One region of the Neobacillus pocheonensis genome, then DNA from elsewhere that is predicted to be linked to it. Evidence: riboswitches for the same ligand, from Rfam matches in the RefSeq annotation. Region 1 holds a riboswitch; the other holds the start of a gene.
The links. Region 1 has a riboswitch for glycine ahead of ABES02_RS07770 (amino acid permease). Riboswitches for the same ligand answer to the same signal wherever they lie in the genome.

Region 1 (8,177 bases):
AAAGAATTCCTTCTAAAAACAAATACCCGGCTAAGGCACCATTTGCCGCACCAGTTACAGGATCCTCGTTGATTCCGATGCCAGGTGCAAAATCCCTTGTATAAATATCAAACTCCCCATTTGTATCAAAGGTAAATAAATGAGTGGTTGAAATATTATGTTCCCGATTCATAATGCCTAACTCTTTTAGACGCGGCTCTGCCGAATCAATGGCTTTACGTGTTTTCACTGGAACAAGCAGATGCCAGTTTCCAGTATTGCTTAATTTAATTGGATACCTTTCATCTAGATCAGTTGATTGAATACCGACTAGTTGGGAAAGTGTGTCTTTATTGATTTCAATTTCTTTTACCTCTGGAGTGACCTGGGTCATAGAAACACGAATAAGTTGATTGTTTTCTTTTATCCATTTTACCGGAATCAGCCCTACGTTGGTTTCAAAAACAATCTGATCTGCTTTATTTAACCAATTGTATTTGGTTCCAAGTAACCATGAAAGACCGATTGTTGCATGCCCGCAAAAATTGATTTCCTCAAGCGGTGTAAAATATCTTACTTTAAAATCTGCATCAGGATGAGAAGAAGGCAATAAAAAAGCGGACTCTGGGAGGTTCAATTCATTTGCGATTTTTTGCATTTCCATCTCACTTAAGGCCTCGGCATGGGGTATAACCCCAGCAGGATTTCCACCAAACGATATGTCAGTAAACGCATCAATATGATAAACCGGGATTTGTTTCATGTTTCTCCTCCTTTAAATGATTATTGTACTTTAATCATATGCACTAATTATGTATAAGTAAAATGAATATTATGAATTGAATACATTAGAAATTTTCATGTAAACAATTGGACAACTGTTGTAAAGGAATTTATAAATGCCACGCAACAATTTGTAAACACTTCCGGATTATCCGCAAGTAATTGAATAAAAGCACTTACTTTGGAATAGTAGAATACAAAGATAATTCGTTAGTAAGGGAGTGGCGCGCTTGAGGATATTGGTGACTGGAGCAACAGGACAGCTAGGCTCAGCTTTGCTGAATCATCTAAAAGGTTCTGATTATAAAATTAAAATGACTTCGAGAAGAAAACCTGAGGGGACAGAAGATTTCGAGTGGGTTTATAGCGATTTACTGTCTGGTGAAGGTTTAGATGAAGCAGTAAAAGATGTAGACGTCATTATTCATGCCGCAACAAGTCCCATGAAGAATTCAAGATTGATTGAAGTTCTAGGTTTGGAAAGGTTTTTAGGTAAGCTGCAACACATTAAACATTTTATTTATCCTTCAATTGTTGGCATTGAGGAAATACCATTTAAATATTATAAACTTAAATATGAAGCAGAAGAATTGTTAAAGAATAGTTCTATTCCTTTTACCATTGTCCGTGCAACACAGTTCCACGGCTTTGTTGAAAGTTTACTTTTGTCAAAGCCTCTTTTTAAGAGATATGTGATCCCTGGAAGCATGAAATTTCAAAGCGTAGATGTTGATGATTTTGCCACTTATTTGATTGATTTTATTCATAAAGGTCCTCAAGGAAGAACTGATGATTTTGGCGGACCAGAAATAATGCTGTTAAGAGAAATGCCGGAGCAGAAAATTAAGATAAATAATGAAACAAATAAAGTTTTAAGCATTCCTTTAGCAGGAAAACTTTATAAATCTTTCGTAGATGGAAAAAACACCAATTGTAATCAAAAAACCGGAAGAATTACTTTTGAACAATATCTGAGAAATAAGAAGGCTTAAGGCGTGTATTTTTTCATTCCAAAACAAGAAAAATTCTTATAAAAAATTTGGATGGACAAACTAGGAGTTAAAGGGGGATATTATGGAAAAGGATAAGAAGGTATCAGAGAATTTAAGTTTTGAATCGGATGGAAAAATGGGTAAAGACAACAATAATGTAAAGACTAACAAAAAAGATCAGGCTGAATTCTTTAATACCACACAAAACAGTGAATAAAAGATGAAAAACCTACTTACATTCGACGTAAGTAGGTTTTTCGTGTATCAGCTTTGGAATCCCAGATGGAGAGCAGATGGTTACCAATTAACAGATTTCACATTGTAAATCTTGTATGGAGAATCATGATAAAATAATAAAGTTGAAGCCACGTTTCATAATAGGGAAATTATAAAAACAGAAAAGGAGTTAATAAAATGATTAAAGTTGTTTGTAAAGCCAACTAAAACCAGGTGTAAAGCTTGAAGAATATTTAATGATAGCTAGAGAAGTTATTTCAGAAACCAAAAAAGAAAAAGGCGGCATTACGTACTCACTTCATCAAGATATCAATGATCCGACTATCCTGACTATGCTCGAAGAATGGGAGGATGAAGATGCATTAAACCAACACAATAAAAGTGAACATGTATTGAAAATTGTCCCAGAACTTAGAAAACTTCGAGAAAGTACAGAAATCAACCTTTACAGAGAAATCAAATAATTTTTATAATTATTTGATTTCGTTGTTGACACAATGTAAGAATACTATTAAAATTAAAAATTATTTAACAATAGTTAAACTCAATTAAAAAATTAATAATTTAGCAAGCTATGATTGCTATGGATCACACTATAGCAGGAGCAGCTTCTGGAGAGACCGCAGGAATACCGCGGCGCCGAAGGGTTCACAATCTCAGGCAAAAGGACAGAAGAGTACTGAATATTTATTTGTTATGCTGACAATAGTTATCGTAATAGATAGTATTTGTTATTCTTTGACCTTAGAGATTGGAGGACATCCAATCTCTTTTTTTTATGGAGTTTACTATTTTGTTCATCGTTTCACATGAAACATTTTTCATCAATTAGAGAGGGAGATTGAAATGGAACAGAGAGAATTAAAGAGGAATTTAGAAAATCGTCACGTTCAGCTAATCGCTATTGGCGGAACCATTGGTACTGGATTATTCTTGGGGGCCGGTAAAGCCATACAGTTAGCTGGACCATCCATCATACTGGCTTATTTAATCGTAGGAATCGCCTGTTTTTTTGTTATGAGAGCGCTGGGTGAACTGCTGCTGTCTAAAGCAGGCTATCAATCTTTTACAGACATTGCTGAGGACTATCTTGGTCCGCGGGCAGCGTTTGTAACCGGTTGGACCTATTGGTTTTGTTGGATTATGACGGCTATGGCTGATGTTATTGCAGTTGGTGTATATGTTCGATACTGGTTTGATATCCCACAGTGGATACCTGCGATTGTTTGCTTAATTATATTGTTAGGACTCAATCTATTAACAGTAAAGCTTTTTGGGGAATTGGAGTTTTGGTTTGCCTTAATAAAGGTCATAACCATTGTCGCATTAATAGGTATAGGGGTCATTTTGCTAGTGATGGGATTCAAGACAGATGCAGGAACGGTCTCGATAAAAAATCTTTGGGAACATGGCGGGCTTTTTCCTAACGGGATTTCAGGGTTTTTGCTTTCATTCCAAATGGTTGTGTTTGCATTTGTCGGTGTGGAATTAGTGGGAGTATCAGCTGCGGAAACATCCAATCCGAAAAAAAACATCCCATCTGCGATTAACAAAATTCCGTTAAGAATTCTATTTTTCTACGTGGGTGCCTTGATCGTTCTTTTATGCATTAATCCCTGGACAGAACTAAATGCAGCGGAGAGTCCTTTTGTTAAAACATTTACCTTGGTCGGAATTCCGATTGCTGCAGGAATTATTAACTTTGTCGTCTTAACTTCAGCCGCTTCTGCTTGTAACAGCGGGATGTTTTCGACAAGCCGGATTTTATTTAATTTAAGCCATAATGATCAGGGGCCATCTCGCTTTGCCGAGTTAAATAAAAATCATGTACCAAGTAATGCGTTATTGATTTCCACGCTTGTTTTAACGGGAGGAGCTCTTTTGAGCAAACTGATTCCGGAACAAGCTTTTGGGATCGTGACTACCATTAGTGCGATTTGTTTTCTTTGGGTTTGGGGTGTCATTCTTATTTGTCATGTAAAGTATAAGAAAACACGTCCAGACTTACAGAAAAAATCAACATTTAAAGCACCGTTTACGCCATTTATGAACTACGCTGTTCTAACTTTGTTTGTCTTGATTCTCGTAATTATGCTATTTGCTCAAGCTACACGCATGGCTCTATTGTTGACACCACTTTGGTTTATTCTATTATTTGCATTGTATTCAAATAGAAAGAGAAAGGAAAAAAATTTAAAATTGTCGGCATAGAATGATAGATTGGTGCGTGACCCCGTTGTGCTAATATAACGTGGTCACGCACCTTGTCTCTAGATGGATTTTATGAAGGCGTGCAGGACTGCATAAAATCTAATCAAACGTTTGATTGGCGGACAAATTTTTTGTCCGCCAATCGAATTATATCCCCATACAGCAGGCATTCCAGCATATTTAGTCAAACGATTGATTGATAGTGAATTTGTGGGGAATTGTCGGATTTTCTACTATCAATAACATATGAAATGGATAAATCTACGACTCTTGCAATTGCCCTGAGTCACGGCGGCGTAGACTCATGAAAACCAACGACAATGCAATTACTGTAAGTATAATCCCAAGCACTCGAAGTCCACCAGCGCTGAAATGATCCCCCATTACAATGCCGATCAGCAATGAAGAGAGAATGGTTCCCAGGTACCTCGATGTATTAAATATTCCAGATGCTACACCTATGATTGCTTTAGGAGAACTTCTGAACAAGGCCACTTGCATACCGACATTATTCAACCCGTTGCTAATACCGAATGCAGCTAACGCCAAACACACACTAATAAGCGGTGAAGTTTGATTCAATGTCACTATCCAAACTGACCCAAATGTCATCAAGATTCCGGATAATAGCAATGCGAGTCGTGGCCCTAATTTATCAATCAATCTTCCTGCTATGGGAGATACAACGAGCGAGCACAAACCCAGGCTTAGCATGAGAATCCCAGTATGCAGCTCACTGAGATGACGTACCGTTTGCAAGTAGGTAGGAAGCCCGAAAAAAAGCGAGTAAAAAAGTACGTTAACAAGCATGAATTCGACATTAACCCAAGTCAACGCAGGATATTTGGTGAATATGCGTAAAGGAATAAAGGGTGATGCCGCTTTTAGCTCATGTTGTACGAAAAACACCAGCGAAGCGAGGCCTACCAATCCGACAATGACATGCCCTAATGAAACATGGCCAGATGATTTTGCTGATAGTATTCCTACGAGTAGGGTAACCAGGCCAACTGTGAAGAGCAGGATCCCTGCCGCGTCAATCAATTTAAACCATCTTCGAAAGGACCTGTTGCCTGCAATGGATATTGATGGTTCGTCCTTAGGGATATTCCACCAAGCTAATAGAAAGCTTAACACCACGAATGGAATATTGATTAAAAATATAGCAGGCCAATCCCACAAGTGAATCAAAGACCCACCAATAAAGGGCCCAATGGCCGCTGCTCCTGATAGGAATATGGACAAAACTGACAGAGCAGTCGCTTGTTTCTCCGTAATATGAATTCGCACAATGGCCATTCCAACTGCAACAATCATGCTAGTTCCAATGGATTGCACAATGCGGAAGAAGATGAGCAAGCCAAAGTTCGGTGATAGTGGAGCTAGTAATGATGCAATGAAGGCTACAACAAGCCCTGTAAGAAATATCTTTCTGCGACCGAATAAATCACTGGCTTTTCCCATGATAGGTTGAGCGGCGCTACTAGCAATGTAGAAAGAAAAAATAATCCAGGAAACGACTGTAAAGTCAAGTTGGTACACATTTTGCAGCCTTGCAATAGCAACAGAAATCATTGAAGAATTTAATGGGTTTAATAGTACCCCCAATCCAACGGAAATCATCAACCACCTGCTGTTAACATTCATTTTTGACACCCCTAATTCGTATTAATGCCATCGTAATTGAAATCCGTTATTTATTCCAACGCATTTTATGTTATGATTTCATTGACTTGGGGGAATGAATGGAGAGTGGTAGAAATGGAACTTCTTCAACTGCAATATTTTCTCACAGTAGCACGTTTGGAACATGTGACTGAGGCTGCACGAAGTTTGCACGTTACTCAATCCTCACTAAGCAAAACGATTCAACGGTTGGAGGAGGATTTAGGGGTCCCTCTATTCGATCGAATAGGGAGGAAACTACGATTGAATGAGTTCGGAAGCAGATTCCTTCGCCGTGCAGAAAGGGCTTTGTTTGAATTGGAACAGGGGAAGCAGGAGCTTAGTGATTTATCCAGCCCGGAACATGGCACACTCGAATTGGCGGTGACTACCGCAAGCACGTTACCTAATATCCTTCGAGAGTTTCGGAAAAAGCGGCCCAATATCCAATTTCATGTGCAAATGCTGACAACAAAGGAAATGGTTACGCTTCTTCGTAGAGGAGAGGTCGATTTCTGCTTGTCCTCACCCCCTATACAAGGAGATGACATTGAATGTCAAATCGTGTTCATCGACCCGATACTTGTAGCTGTTCCAAAAGGGCATCGGCTGGCAGACCGAAGTAGTGTATCCTTGACAGAACTAAGGGATGAATGGTTTGTCGGAGTAAAGAAAGGCTACGGTACTCGCGATCTAGTGGACTCTATATGCAAATCGATAGGATTTGTACCTAAATATGTGTATGAGGGAGATGAACCTGCAAGACTAAGTACTCTTGTGGAAGCAGAAATTGGCATAGCCTTCATTCCAAGCACGGCAAGGTTTGCACAGGATCATATCAAATATCTACAAATTGAGAACCACGAATTGGTACGGGAGATAGCTTTATTATGGTACAGAGGTCGGTACATTTCGCGGGCTGCTATGGAATTCCGTGAGGTAGTTGTAGATTATTTTGGGGCACTATCCAAAAAGATAAATTAATTATGCTGGCTTTAAAATTGCTCAGATCATAAAACCTTTAAGCGTTTATTAATCATTGACTTATTGAACAAACGCCACGTTAATCACTTAAATAATACCAAGATAGATAGAATAATACTTAAAACTGCTAAAGTAAAAAAGATGACAGAAGTTACAAGATTTTTCCTTAATTTAATAGCATATGCACAAAAAAAGATTGCAGCAGCTAATTTAGAACAGCTTTGAAAATAAGCATGATCCGAAAAAAATGAACTGCTAAAAATTATTGAAATAAGCAAAGTTGTAGAAATAAGTATTTTAAACCACAGAGGCTCTTTTAGGAAATGTTTAATCATAAATTTTATCCTCAACATAATGGTATAACCCCCTTCAGGACACTTTTATTTCTAATTAAGCATATGAGGTATTCTTGAAAAGTAATACTTACCTTTTGCAATGGTTTTAGTGAAAAGTGACTGTCACTGTTCACCTTGGTTTTTCCATGAAGGATTTATTAAATGCCAAATAGGCTGGAAAGATTGTCCTAAATCAGGGAATCGGGGCGTTTTTTGTCGGAAATCTCTATTTAAACCCGCCCTACAAGTGGAATCCTAACAGGAGCAGTAATGGGTGCTGCGTGGTCATTCTTGACGATATTAGGTCTTCATTGGGCGATTATTCCGATATTTATTGCAAATCTTGCGACTGGCGGTGATCCGCTTAGTCCAATGATTGCTTCAGCTCCATTTGCTCAAATGGGGATGGGGCTTGGGGTTTTCTTAAAAACGAGAGATAAGGACTTGAAAACGCTAGCTGGATCTAGGCTTGTTCCTAGTGCTTTGGCAGGTACAACGGAAATCCTCACCTACGGTTTACTAGTACGCTACAAACGAACGATGCCTATTGTGGCAATAGCGGGAGCAGTGGGCGGAGCCATTACTGGGGCATTGGGAGTAAAAGGGATAGCATTTGCTCTCCCAAGTTTCTTGTCTATTCCTGTATTTAAACCGACTGGACTATTTTTAATTGGTACTTTAGCAGCCTTAGTTTTAGCTTTGGTTCTGACACTTGTTATTGGATATGAAGGTAAAAATGAAGGCGTGGCCACAAAAACGGTTAAAGAATTTGGATTAGCAAACGTTAGAAGAGAAATCATTTTAAGTCCTTTAAATGGGGAAATTGTTCCATTAAGTAAAATTAGCGATCCGCTATTTTCAACTGGAACAGTAGGAAATGGAATTGCCATTGAACCGGCAACAGACAAAGTGATTTCACCCGTTGACGGGACGGTTACAACTCTATTTCCAACCGAGCATGCCATTGGTATTGCATCAGAAGATGGGGCTG
Region 2 (8,177 bases), on a different contig from region 1:
AATTAATAAATTCTGTATATTGTGTCAGATTCTAGTAAGCTATGCTATATCTAGTTGTCTTAATAAACATAAGTTAACATAGAATCGCAGAATAAATCAACTAAAAATCAATATATGGTACCGAAAATATTTTCGACACTACTATATATTGTAGACAACGCAAAAAACATCGATTTTGTCAAACTTAAAAACAAATAAGATTAAAAGAAAATAAAAGATTTCATAGGTTTTTCGGCAAAAAACAGCAAAATTTAGCAATTTTTGAGGTTTGAGATTTATTTATCTATCTAAAATGGGATCATTGGACAAAGGCAATTGAGGAAATTTCAGTGCATTAAAAAAAGGCGAGTCAATTCGCCTTTATTACCTTTTAAAATTCCACTCATCATTTTCATAACGTTCTTTCGCAATTTTATTAACGTACGCTAATTCTTCTTCATTCAACTGATACGATTCCAGTTCAATATTCAGCCCTTCGGCAAATCCTTTATAAAACGCTTCCTTGGCTTCCTCCAGCGTAATCCTCCTTGGACTAATCGCATTAATCGCAACCGCTTTGTCTTTAAAGGCCTTCTTCATCCGTTCCTTTACGCGGTCACTCGGATACTTAAATAAGCTAAACAGTTTCTCTTCATCCAAATCTAATAGAATCGATCCGTGTTGAAGAATAACGCCCTTCTGCCGCGTTTGTGCACTGCCTGCCACTTTCCTGCCCTCTACCACAAGCTCATACCAGCTCGGGGCATCAAAGCACACAGCAGAACGGGGGTTTTTTAGAGCATCACGTTCTTCCGCTGTTTTTGGAACAGCAAAATAAGCTTCTAGTCCTAAATGGTGAAACCCTTTTAAAATTCCTTCCGAAATCACGCGGTAAGCCTCTGTGACAGTTTTAGGCATTTCTGGATGGTCCTCTGAAACAATCACACTATATGTAAGTTCATGCTCATGCAGCACCCCTCGTCCGCCAGTAGGTCTTCTGACAAAACCCAGTTGGTGTGCCTTTACTGCCTCCATATCAATTTCTTTTTCTACTTTTTGAAAATATCCGACAGATAATGTAGGAGGATTCCAGCCATAGAAACGGATTACTGGCGGAATTTTCCCTTCACTATGCCAGTCCAACAATGCTTCATCTAACGCCATATTAAAGGATGGTGAACTATTTCCTGTATCAATAAACCGCCAAACTTCTTTTTCCATGCAAAAACCTCATTTTTGTAGTATTAATTCAAAGTTTAGTCTACCAAAATCTGATAGGAATTCAAAATGAAAGGTTTCTGGTATAATTTTATTAGTCATTATGAAAAGATTTTTTTCCATGCATCTTTATCTTTCTTGGATTCACTTATATAATAATTACTAGTGCAGTAAAGCTTGAAAGGAGCAAAAAGAAATTGAATCAACTATATTTCTTATTAATCGTTATCGTAGCAGTCATTATTTACACCGTTTTCACTTATTTCTATCAAAAGAGGATTGTAAAAACGGTTACTGAAGAAGAGTTCCGTGCAGGATACCGAAAGGCACAACTCATAGATGTTCGTGAACCCAACGAGTTCGAAGGCGGTCATATTTTAGGAGCACGTAATATTCCGATGTCACAAATGAGAATGCGCAGTAAAGAAATTCGCCCAGACATGCCAGTATTTCTATATTGCCAAAGCGGCATGCGCAGTGCACGTGCGGCGCAATTTTTACACCGTAAAGGCTATAAAGATTTAACTCAGCTGCAAGGCGGGTTTAAAAAGTGGTCTGGTAAAGTAAAAGCAAAGAAATAATTGATTAAATTAAGGTTCCGGAGTCGAGTCCGGAACCTTTTTTGTGTAGTTTTGGTTTTGGACATTTTTATTAACACTTCGGACATTTAGACATTTTTCCCCAATAAAAAGGGATGATTCACAAACGAATCATCCCTAAATTTATTAAGCCTTTTGATATTTCAAAACTGGTTTCCTTGCCGCAGTTGTTTCATCCATACGGCCGACAACAGTCGTATGCGGTGCTTCTTGAACAACCTCTGGATTTTCCTCTGCCTCTTTGGCAATTTGAATCATGATATCGACAAATGAATCAAGCGTTTCTTTTGATTCCGTTTCTGTCGGCTCAATCATAATACACTCTTCCACGTTTAACGGGAAGTAAATGGTTGGCGGATGGTAGCCAAAGTCAAGCAGGCGCTTGGCGATATCGAGCGTACGCACGCCTAATTTTTTCTGGCGTCTGCCGCTTAAAACAAACTCATGCTTACAATGTCTATCAAATGGAAGATCATAATATTCTGCCAATCTTCTCATCATATAGTTCGCGTTTAATACTGCATATTCCGTCACTGCTTTTAAGCCATCTGGACCCATAGAACGGATATAAGTGTATGCACGAACGTTAATACCAAAGTTCCCGTAGTATGGCTTCACACGGCCAATTGATTGCGGACGGTCATAATCAAGGATATACTCTTCACCGCGTTTTGCGATCACTGGTTTTGGCAGGAATGGTATCAAGTCTGCTTTAACTCCGACTGGACCTGAACCAGGACCACCGCCGCCATGCGGGCCAGTGAATGTCTTATGAAGATTTAAATGCACGACGTCAAAGCCCATGTCACCAGGTCTTGCTTTTGAAAGGACAGCATTTAGGTTCGCACCATCGTAATAGAGCTTTCCTCCTACACCATGGACAATTTCAGCCATTTCAAGAATATTTTCTTCAAAAAGACCCAATGTATTAGGGTTGGTTAACATGAGCGCAGCCGTATCTTCACCGACAACTCTTCTTAAATCCTCAAGATCGACGAGTCCGTTCTCATTTGATTTAACCGTGATGGTTTCTAGTCCAGCTATTGTTGCAGAAGCTGGGTTCGTACCATGCGCAGAATCAGGTACGATTACCTTCGTACGCTTCATATCCCCATTAGCTTCATGGTAGGCACGGATCATCATTAATCCTGTCCACTCTCCATGAGCACCAGCTGCTGGTTGAAGGGTTACTTCATCCATTCCGGTAATTTCAATCAAATGTTCCTGCAAGTCATATAAAAGCTCAAGTGCCCCTTGGACAGAGCTTTCGTCCTGTAATGGATGTACATGGGCAAACCCATTAAAGCGGGCAACATTTTCATTGATTTTTGGATTGTATTTCATCGTACATGAGCCAAGTGGATAAAAACCAGAATCTACCCCATGATTTCTTCTGGAAAGGGCCGTATAATGGCGCATGATATCAAGCTCAGATACTTCAGGTAGCTCTGGCTCATCTACTCGTAAATATCCTTCTGGGAGAAGGCCAGTAAGATCTGCTTCTGGAACATCCATTTCCGGAAGACTGTATCCAATTCGGCCGGGTGTGCTTAGTTCGAAAATGAGCGCTTGATCTTGATTATGCATGCATATCCCCCAATTCTTTCACAAAAGTATCTATTTCTTCCTTAGTTCTTTGCTCAGTTACCGCAACAAGCATATGGTTAGACAACTCTGCGTAATCACGGCCTAAATCATAACCGCCAATGATTCCTTTTGCTAGAAGCTGCTGATTGATTTCTTTTACTGGCTTATTTAATTTGACCACAAACTCATTAAAGGAATGACCATCATTAATCACTTCAAAGCCTGCTTCTTTAAAGGCTGTTTTCGCATAATAAGCTTTTTGCAAATTGGCAGCAGCCATTTCACGAACACCCTTTTTACCAAGAGCTGTCATTGCGACGGATGCAGCCAAGGCATTTAACGCTTGGTTCGAGCAAATATTAGAAGTCGCTTTATCACGACGGATATGCTGTTCACGAGCCTGCAGGGTTAAAACAAAACCGCGGCGGCCTTGGTCATCCGTTGTTTGACCAACAAGACGTCCAGGAACCTTACGCATTAATTTATTAGTCACCGCAAAAAATCCACAGTGCGGTCCACCAAACGCAGTTGGGATACCAAACGGCTGCGCATCACCAATGACGATATCGGCTCCAAATTTGCCAGGAGGTGTTAATACTCCAAGTGATAATGGATTGCTTGAGACTACAAAAATTGATTTATTTTCGTGAATGATTTCTTCCAGTTCATTTAAAGGTTCTATTCTACCAAAGAAGTTTGGATATTGAACGATCACGGCTGCAACATCCTCATTTACCAATCCTTTTAAGGCGTCAATGTCAGTAACACCTTCGTTCGCTGGCACCTCAATTACTTCTAGGTATTGCCCCTTTGCATAAGTCTTAAGAACTTCACGGGACTCCGGATGAACGGCACCTGACACTAGAATTGTTTTTCGTTTTGTATGACCAGCGCTAAGCATCGCAGCTTCTGCAAGGGCAGTTCCGCCATCATACATTGAAGAGTTTGCAACATCCATTCCGGTTAATTCACAAATCATCGTTTGGAATTCAAAGATGGCTTGAAGTTCACCTTGTGAGATTTCTGGCTGATAGGGTGTATAAGCCGTATAGAATTCTGAGCGTGAAATGACATGGTCGACAATTACAGGCATGTAGTGGTCATAAACACCGGCGCCTAAGAATGAAACATTTCTTTTTAAATCCGCATTGCGGCTAGCCATTTTAAAAAGTTCTTTCATTAAAGCAGTTTCAGATTTGGCCTCTTTAATATTGTACTCTCCCTTAAATCTTACTTTTTCAGGAATATCACTAAAGAGCTCTTCAATCGTGGAAACACCAATCGTGTCAAGCATTGCCTTCTTATCTTGTTCAGTCATAGGTAAATAGCGATGTTTCATAAACCTAGCTCCCTTCTGTTATTTCTTTTCTCTTTTATAAAAAGGTGTTGGAACTACTGTAGCTTTCAAGCGTTTACCGCGAATTTCAACTTCCACTTCTGACTCAAGACCTGCAAATTCAGTCTTAATCAAAGCAAGTCCGATATTTTTCTTTAAAGTTGGTGACTGTGTACCTGTAGTAACCTCACCAATTAATTGTTCACCATTGTAGACAGGATAACCATGACGTGGAATACCACGGTCAATCATTTCAATCCCCACTAGTTTTCTAGGAAGACCGTTTTCTTTTTGCCCCTTTAATACTTCCTTACCAATGAAATCTGCTTCTTTATTTAATTTCACTGCGAAACCAATACCGGCTTCCAGCGGTGATATTTCCGCTGATAATTCTTGGCCATATAGAGCTAATACGGCTTCAAAACGTAATGTATCACGTGCTCCTAATCCGCAAGGAAGCACCCCATCTTCTTCCCCTGCTTGTAAAATTTCTTTCCAAAGCAAGGCTGCATCTGAGGAATCACAATAAACTTCAAAACCATCTTCACCTGTATAACCAGTTCTGGATACAAGTGCCTTTTTACCATTTAAAGTAACTTCCTGTTGAAATTTGAAAAAGCCAATTTCACTTAAATCAGTTTTCGTAAGTTTTTGAAGTACCTTTTCAGCAAGAGGTCCCTGGATAGCTAACTGAGCCATTTTTTCAGAAAGGTTTTCAAGACTGACGTCACCCTCAACATGATCTTCAAGCCATTTATAATCCTTTTCAATGTTTGATGCATTCACCACTAATAAGTAGTGATTGTCTTCGATTTTATATACAAGGAGATCATCAACTGTACCACCGGTTTCATAGCACATTGCTGTGTACTGGGCACCGCCGTTTTTAATTTTAGAAATATCATTCGTCATCATTTTTTGTAAATAATGTAAGCTGTCAGTGCCTTTTACTTCTACTTCCCCCATGTGGGAAACATCAAAGAGACCAGCTCTGGTACGGACTGCTTCATGCTCTTCTTTTATGCTTGAAAACTGGACTGGAAGCTCCCATCCTCCAAAATCAATCGTTTTCCCGCCGTATTCCTTATAAACATCAAAAAGCGGAGTGCGTTTTAATTCAGTCATCATAAATCCCCTTTCAATCATTTACATGTTCATTATTCGTAAAAATTGACTCTTTAACAGAGATAAAACCCATTAACAAAATCAGGAAAATTATTATCCTTTTCTCATCATAAGAAAAGCATTAAGACAAAGGAAAACATAAAAAAGGACAGAAACCTCCCTTGAAACGTAAGAAGGTCTCTGTCCTTGCACCTGAAAGTTTAACCTGGATTGGCTTTCCCCTTTGGTGGCTGCTAAAGCTTTTACAGCACTCTCCAGAGCTGCGTCAAACAAGAGTTCTTTTGCCTGAGAGATTCACATCATCTGCTTGCTCCTTCGGCGCTACATAGTAGTCTCTCCCCTTGTTATCATTCGCATTTATAATATTTTCCAATTTGGTCATACTAATTATACTTCTAAAATAATTTACCTTATTAAAATATTTAAAACTTTCAAAGCTAATATCATCCTACCATTAAAACAATACATTGAGCAATAACTTTTATAACGAACTTATGCAGGAAAAGGAGCTGAAACCATGTCGGTAAAAATTGAATTTGATTCCTCTTGGCAGGATGAATTTTTACATAGAATTGACAACGATGGTCCATGGGGAAATTGGGAGCTTTTTAAACTAGCAATAGGGGTCGAAAAACATTTGGTTATCCCTGATTTCGAGGGTCTTCAGGCACCGAATCACCTGCCTAATTTAACCCCGCTCCCGCACCAACTCGAAACGGCTAAACAAGTAATTGAAAATATGAACGGAAAAGCAATACTTGCCGATGAAGTCGGACTTGGAAAAACCATTGAAGCAGGGTTGATTTTAAAAGAATACATGATTCGGGGACTTGTAAAAAAGGTGTTAATACTTGTTCCTGCCTCATTAGTCACCCAATGGGCAATTGAACTGAATAGCAAGTTCTTTATCCCTGCCATTACCCAAAGAAAAAGCTATGTATGGGAACAATGTGATGTGGTGGTTTCTTCGATTGATACAGCAAAGCGAAATCCTCACCGGGACATTATTTACCAGCAGGATTATGACCTTATTATTATCGATGAAGCACATAAACTAAAAAATAATAAAACGAAAAACTATGAATTTGTTCAAAATCTAAAAAAGAAATTTTGTTTGTTGTTGACTGCCACACCGATTCAAAATAGAATCGAAGAAATTTTCAATCTTGTTTCCCTCCTTAAACCAGGACATTTAGGCAGCGAAACAGCATTCTTTGAAAAGTACAAACGCGATTCACGTTCCCTAAATGATGATGAACATTTAAAACAATTAGTAAACAAGGTCATGATTCGAAACCGTCGTGCTGATACTGGGATTGAATGGACAAAACGTCATGTTGAAACTATTCCAATTGAATTCACACCACCGGAGAAAGAACTCTATGAGTCCATTTCAGACCTTAAAAGTGAGGGTGACTGGGTACAAACAAGTGCCTTCTCAGTCATGACATTGCAAAGGGAAGCTTGTAGCAGCAGGGAAGCAGTTTTTTACACACTAAAAAATATGCTTCAAAAAAAGGAAAATCCATCACAAGCCTTTGAGAACCAAATCCAGTATCTGATCAAAAAAGTAGAAGCCGTCCAGAAAAATTCAAAGGCCGAAAAAGCGCTTGAGTTAATTCAAAAAGTGAATGACAAAGTGATTATTTTCACCGAATACAGGGCTACACAGTTGTATTTGCAATGGTTTTTAAAGCAGCACGGAATCTCTTCTGTCCCTTTTCGCGGTGGGTTTAAGCGAGGTAAAAAAGATTGGATGCGAGAACTGTTTCAAAAACAAGCACAAGTACTAATCGCAACAGAAGCGGGCGGAGAAGGGATTAACCTGCAATTTTGCAACCATATTATTAACTTTGATTTACCATGGAATCCGATGAGGCTGGAGCAGCGGATAGGACGTATCCATCGCCTCGGGCAAGAAAAGGATGTTATGATTTATAATTTTGCAATAAAAAACACCGTCGAAGAACATATTCTAAAGCTTTTATATGAAAAAATACATTTATTTGAAAAGGTTATTGGCGAGTTGGATGATATTCTAACGAAACTGGAATTCGGCAACATTGAAGATCATTTAATTGAAATTTTCGGACAATCCGCCTCGGAAGGTGAAATGCGGATTAAAATGGAAAATTTATCATCAATGATTGAATTTGCCGAAAGCATGAAGAAAGGAGATACACATGCAGCAGCAGGAAATTCATAACTTTCTTATGAGTTATTTTCAAGCCAACGATTGTCAGATTGTCGAAAATAAACCGGGGTTTTTAACCGTACAGCTAACGATTGAACTCGATAAAGAATTAATGAACCGCCCTTTTTACTGGCACTAT

Region 2: it holds a riboswitch for glycine, as region 1 does, so the genes downstream of both, gcvT (glycine cleavage system aminomethyltransferase GcvT) here and ABES02_RS07770 (amino acid permease) in region 1, are expected to answer to the same signal.

What each region holds. Positions count from the first base shown of each region.
Region 1 covers NZ_JBCNAD010000015.1:4,997-13,173, reverse strand. The annotation lists gene ABES02_RS07790 (PhzF family phenazine biosynthesis protein) at 1-742, opposite strand, end outside; gene ABES02_RS07785 (SDR family oxidoreductase) at 1,005-1,754, shown strand; gene ABES02_RS07780 (hypothetical protein) at 1,837-1,971, shown strand; gene ABES02_RS07775 (putative quinol monooxygenase) at 2,228-2,455, shown strand; glycine riboswitch at 2,593-2,673, shown strand; gene ABES02_RS07770 (amino acid permease) at 2,838-4,202, shown strand; gene ABES02_RS07765 (MFS transporter) at 4,464-5,849, opposite strand; gene ABES02_RS07760 (LysR family transcriptional regulator) at 5,964-6,851, shown strand; gene ABES02_RS07755 (glucose PTS transporter subunit IIA) at 7,457-8,177, shown strand, end outside.
Region 2 covers NZ_JBCNAD010000039.1:19,972-28,148, forward strand. The annotation lists gene ABES02_RS21145 (lipoate--protein ligase family protein) at 364-1,200, opposite strand; gene ABES02_RS21150 (rhodanese-like domain-containing protein) at 1,395-1,778, shown strand; gene gcvPB (aminomethyl-transferring glycine dehydrogenase subunit GcvPB) at 1,923-3,383, opposite strand; gene gcvPA (aminomethyl-transferring glycine dehydrogenase subunit GcvPA) at 3,376-4,722, opposite strand; gene gcvT (glycine cleavage system aminomethyltransferase GcvT) at 4,741-5,844, opposite strand; glycine riboswitch at 6,108-6,195, opposite strand; gene ABES02_RS21170 (DEAD/DEAH box helicase) at 6,362-8,050, shown strand; gene ABES02_RS21175 (YqhG family protein) at 8,028-8,177, shown strand, end outside.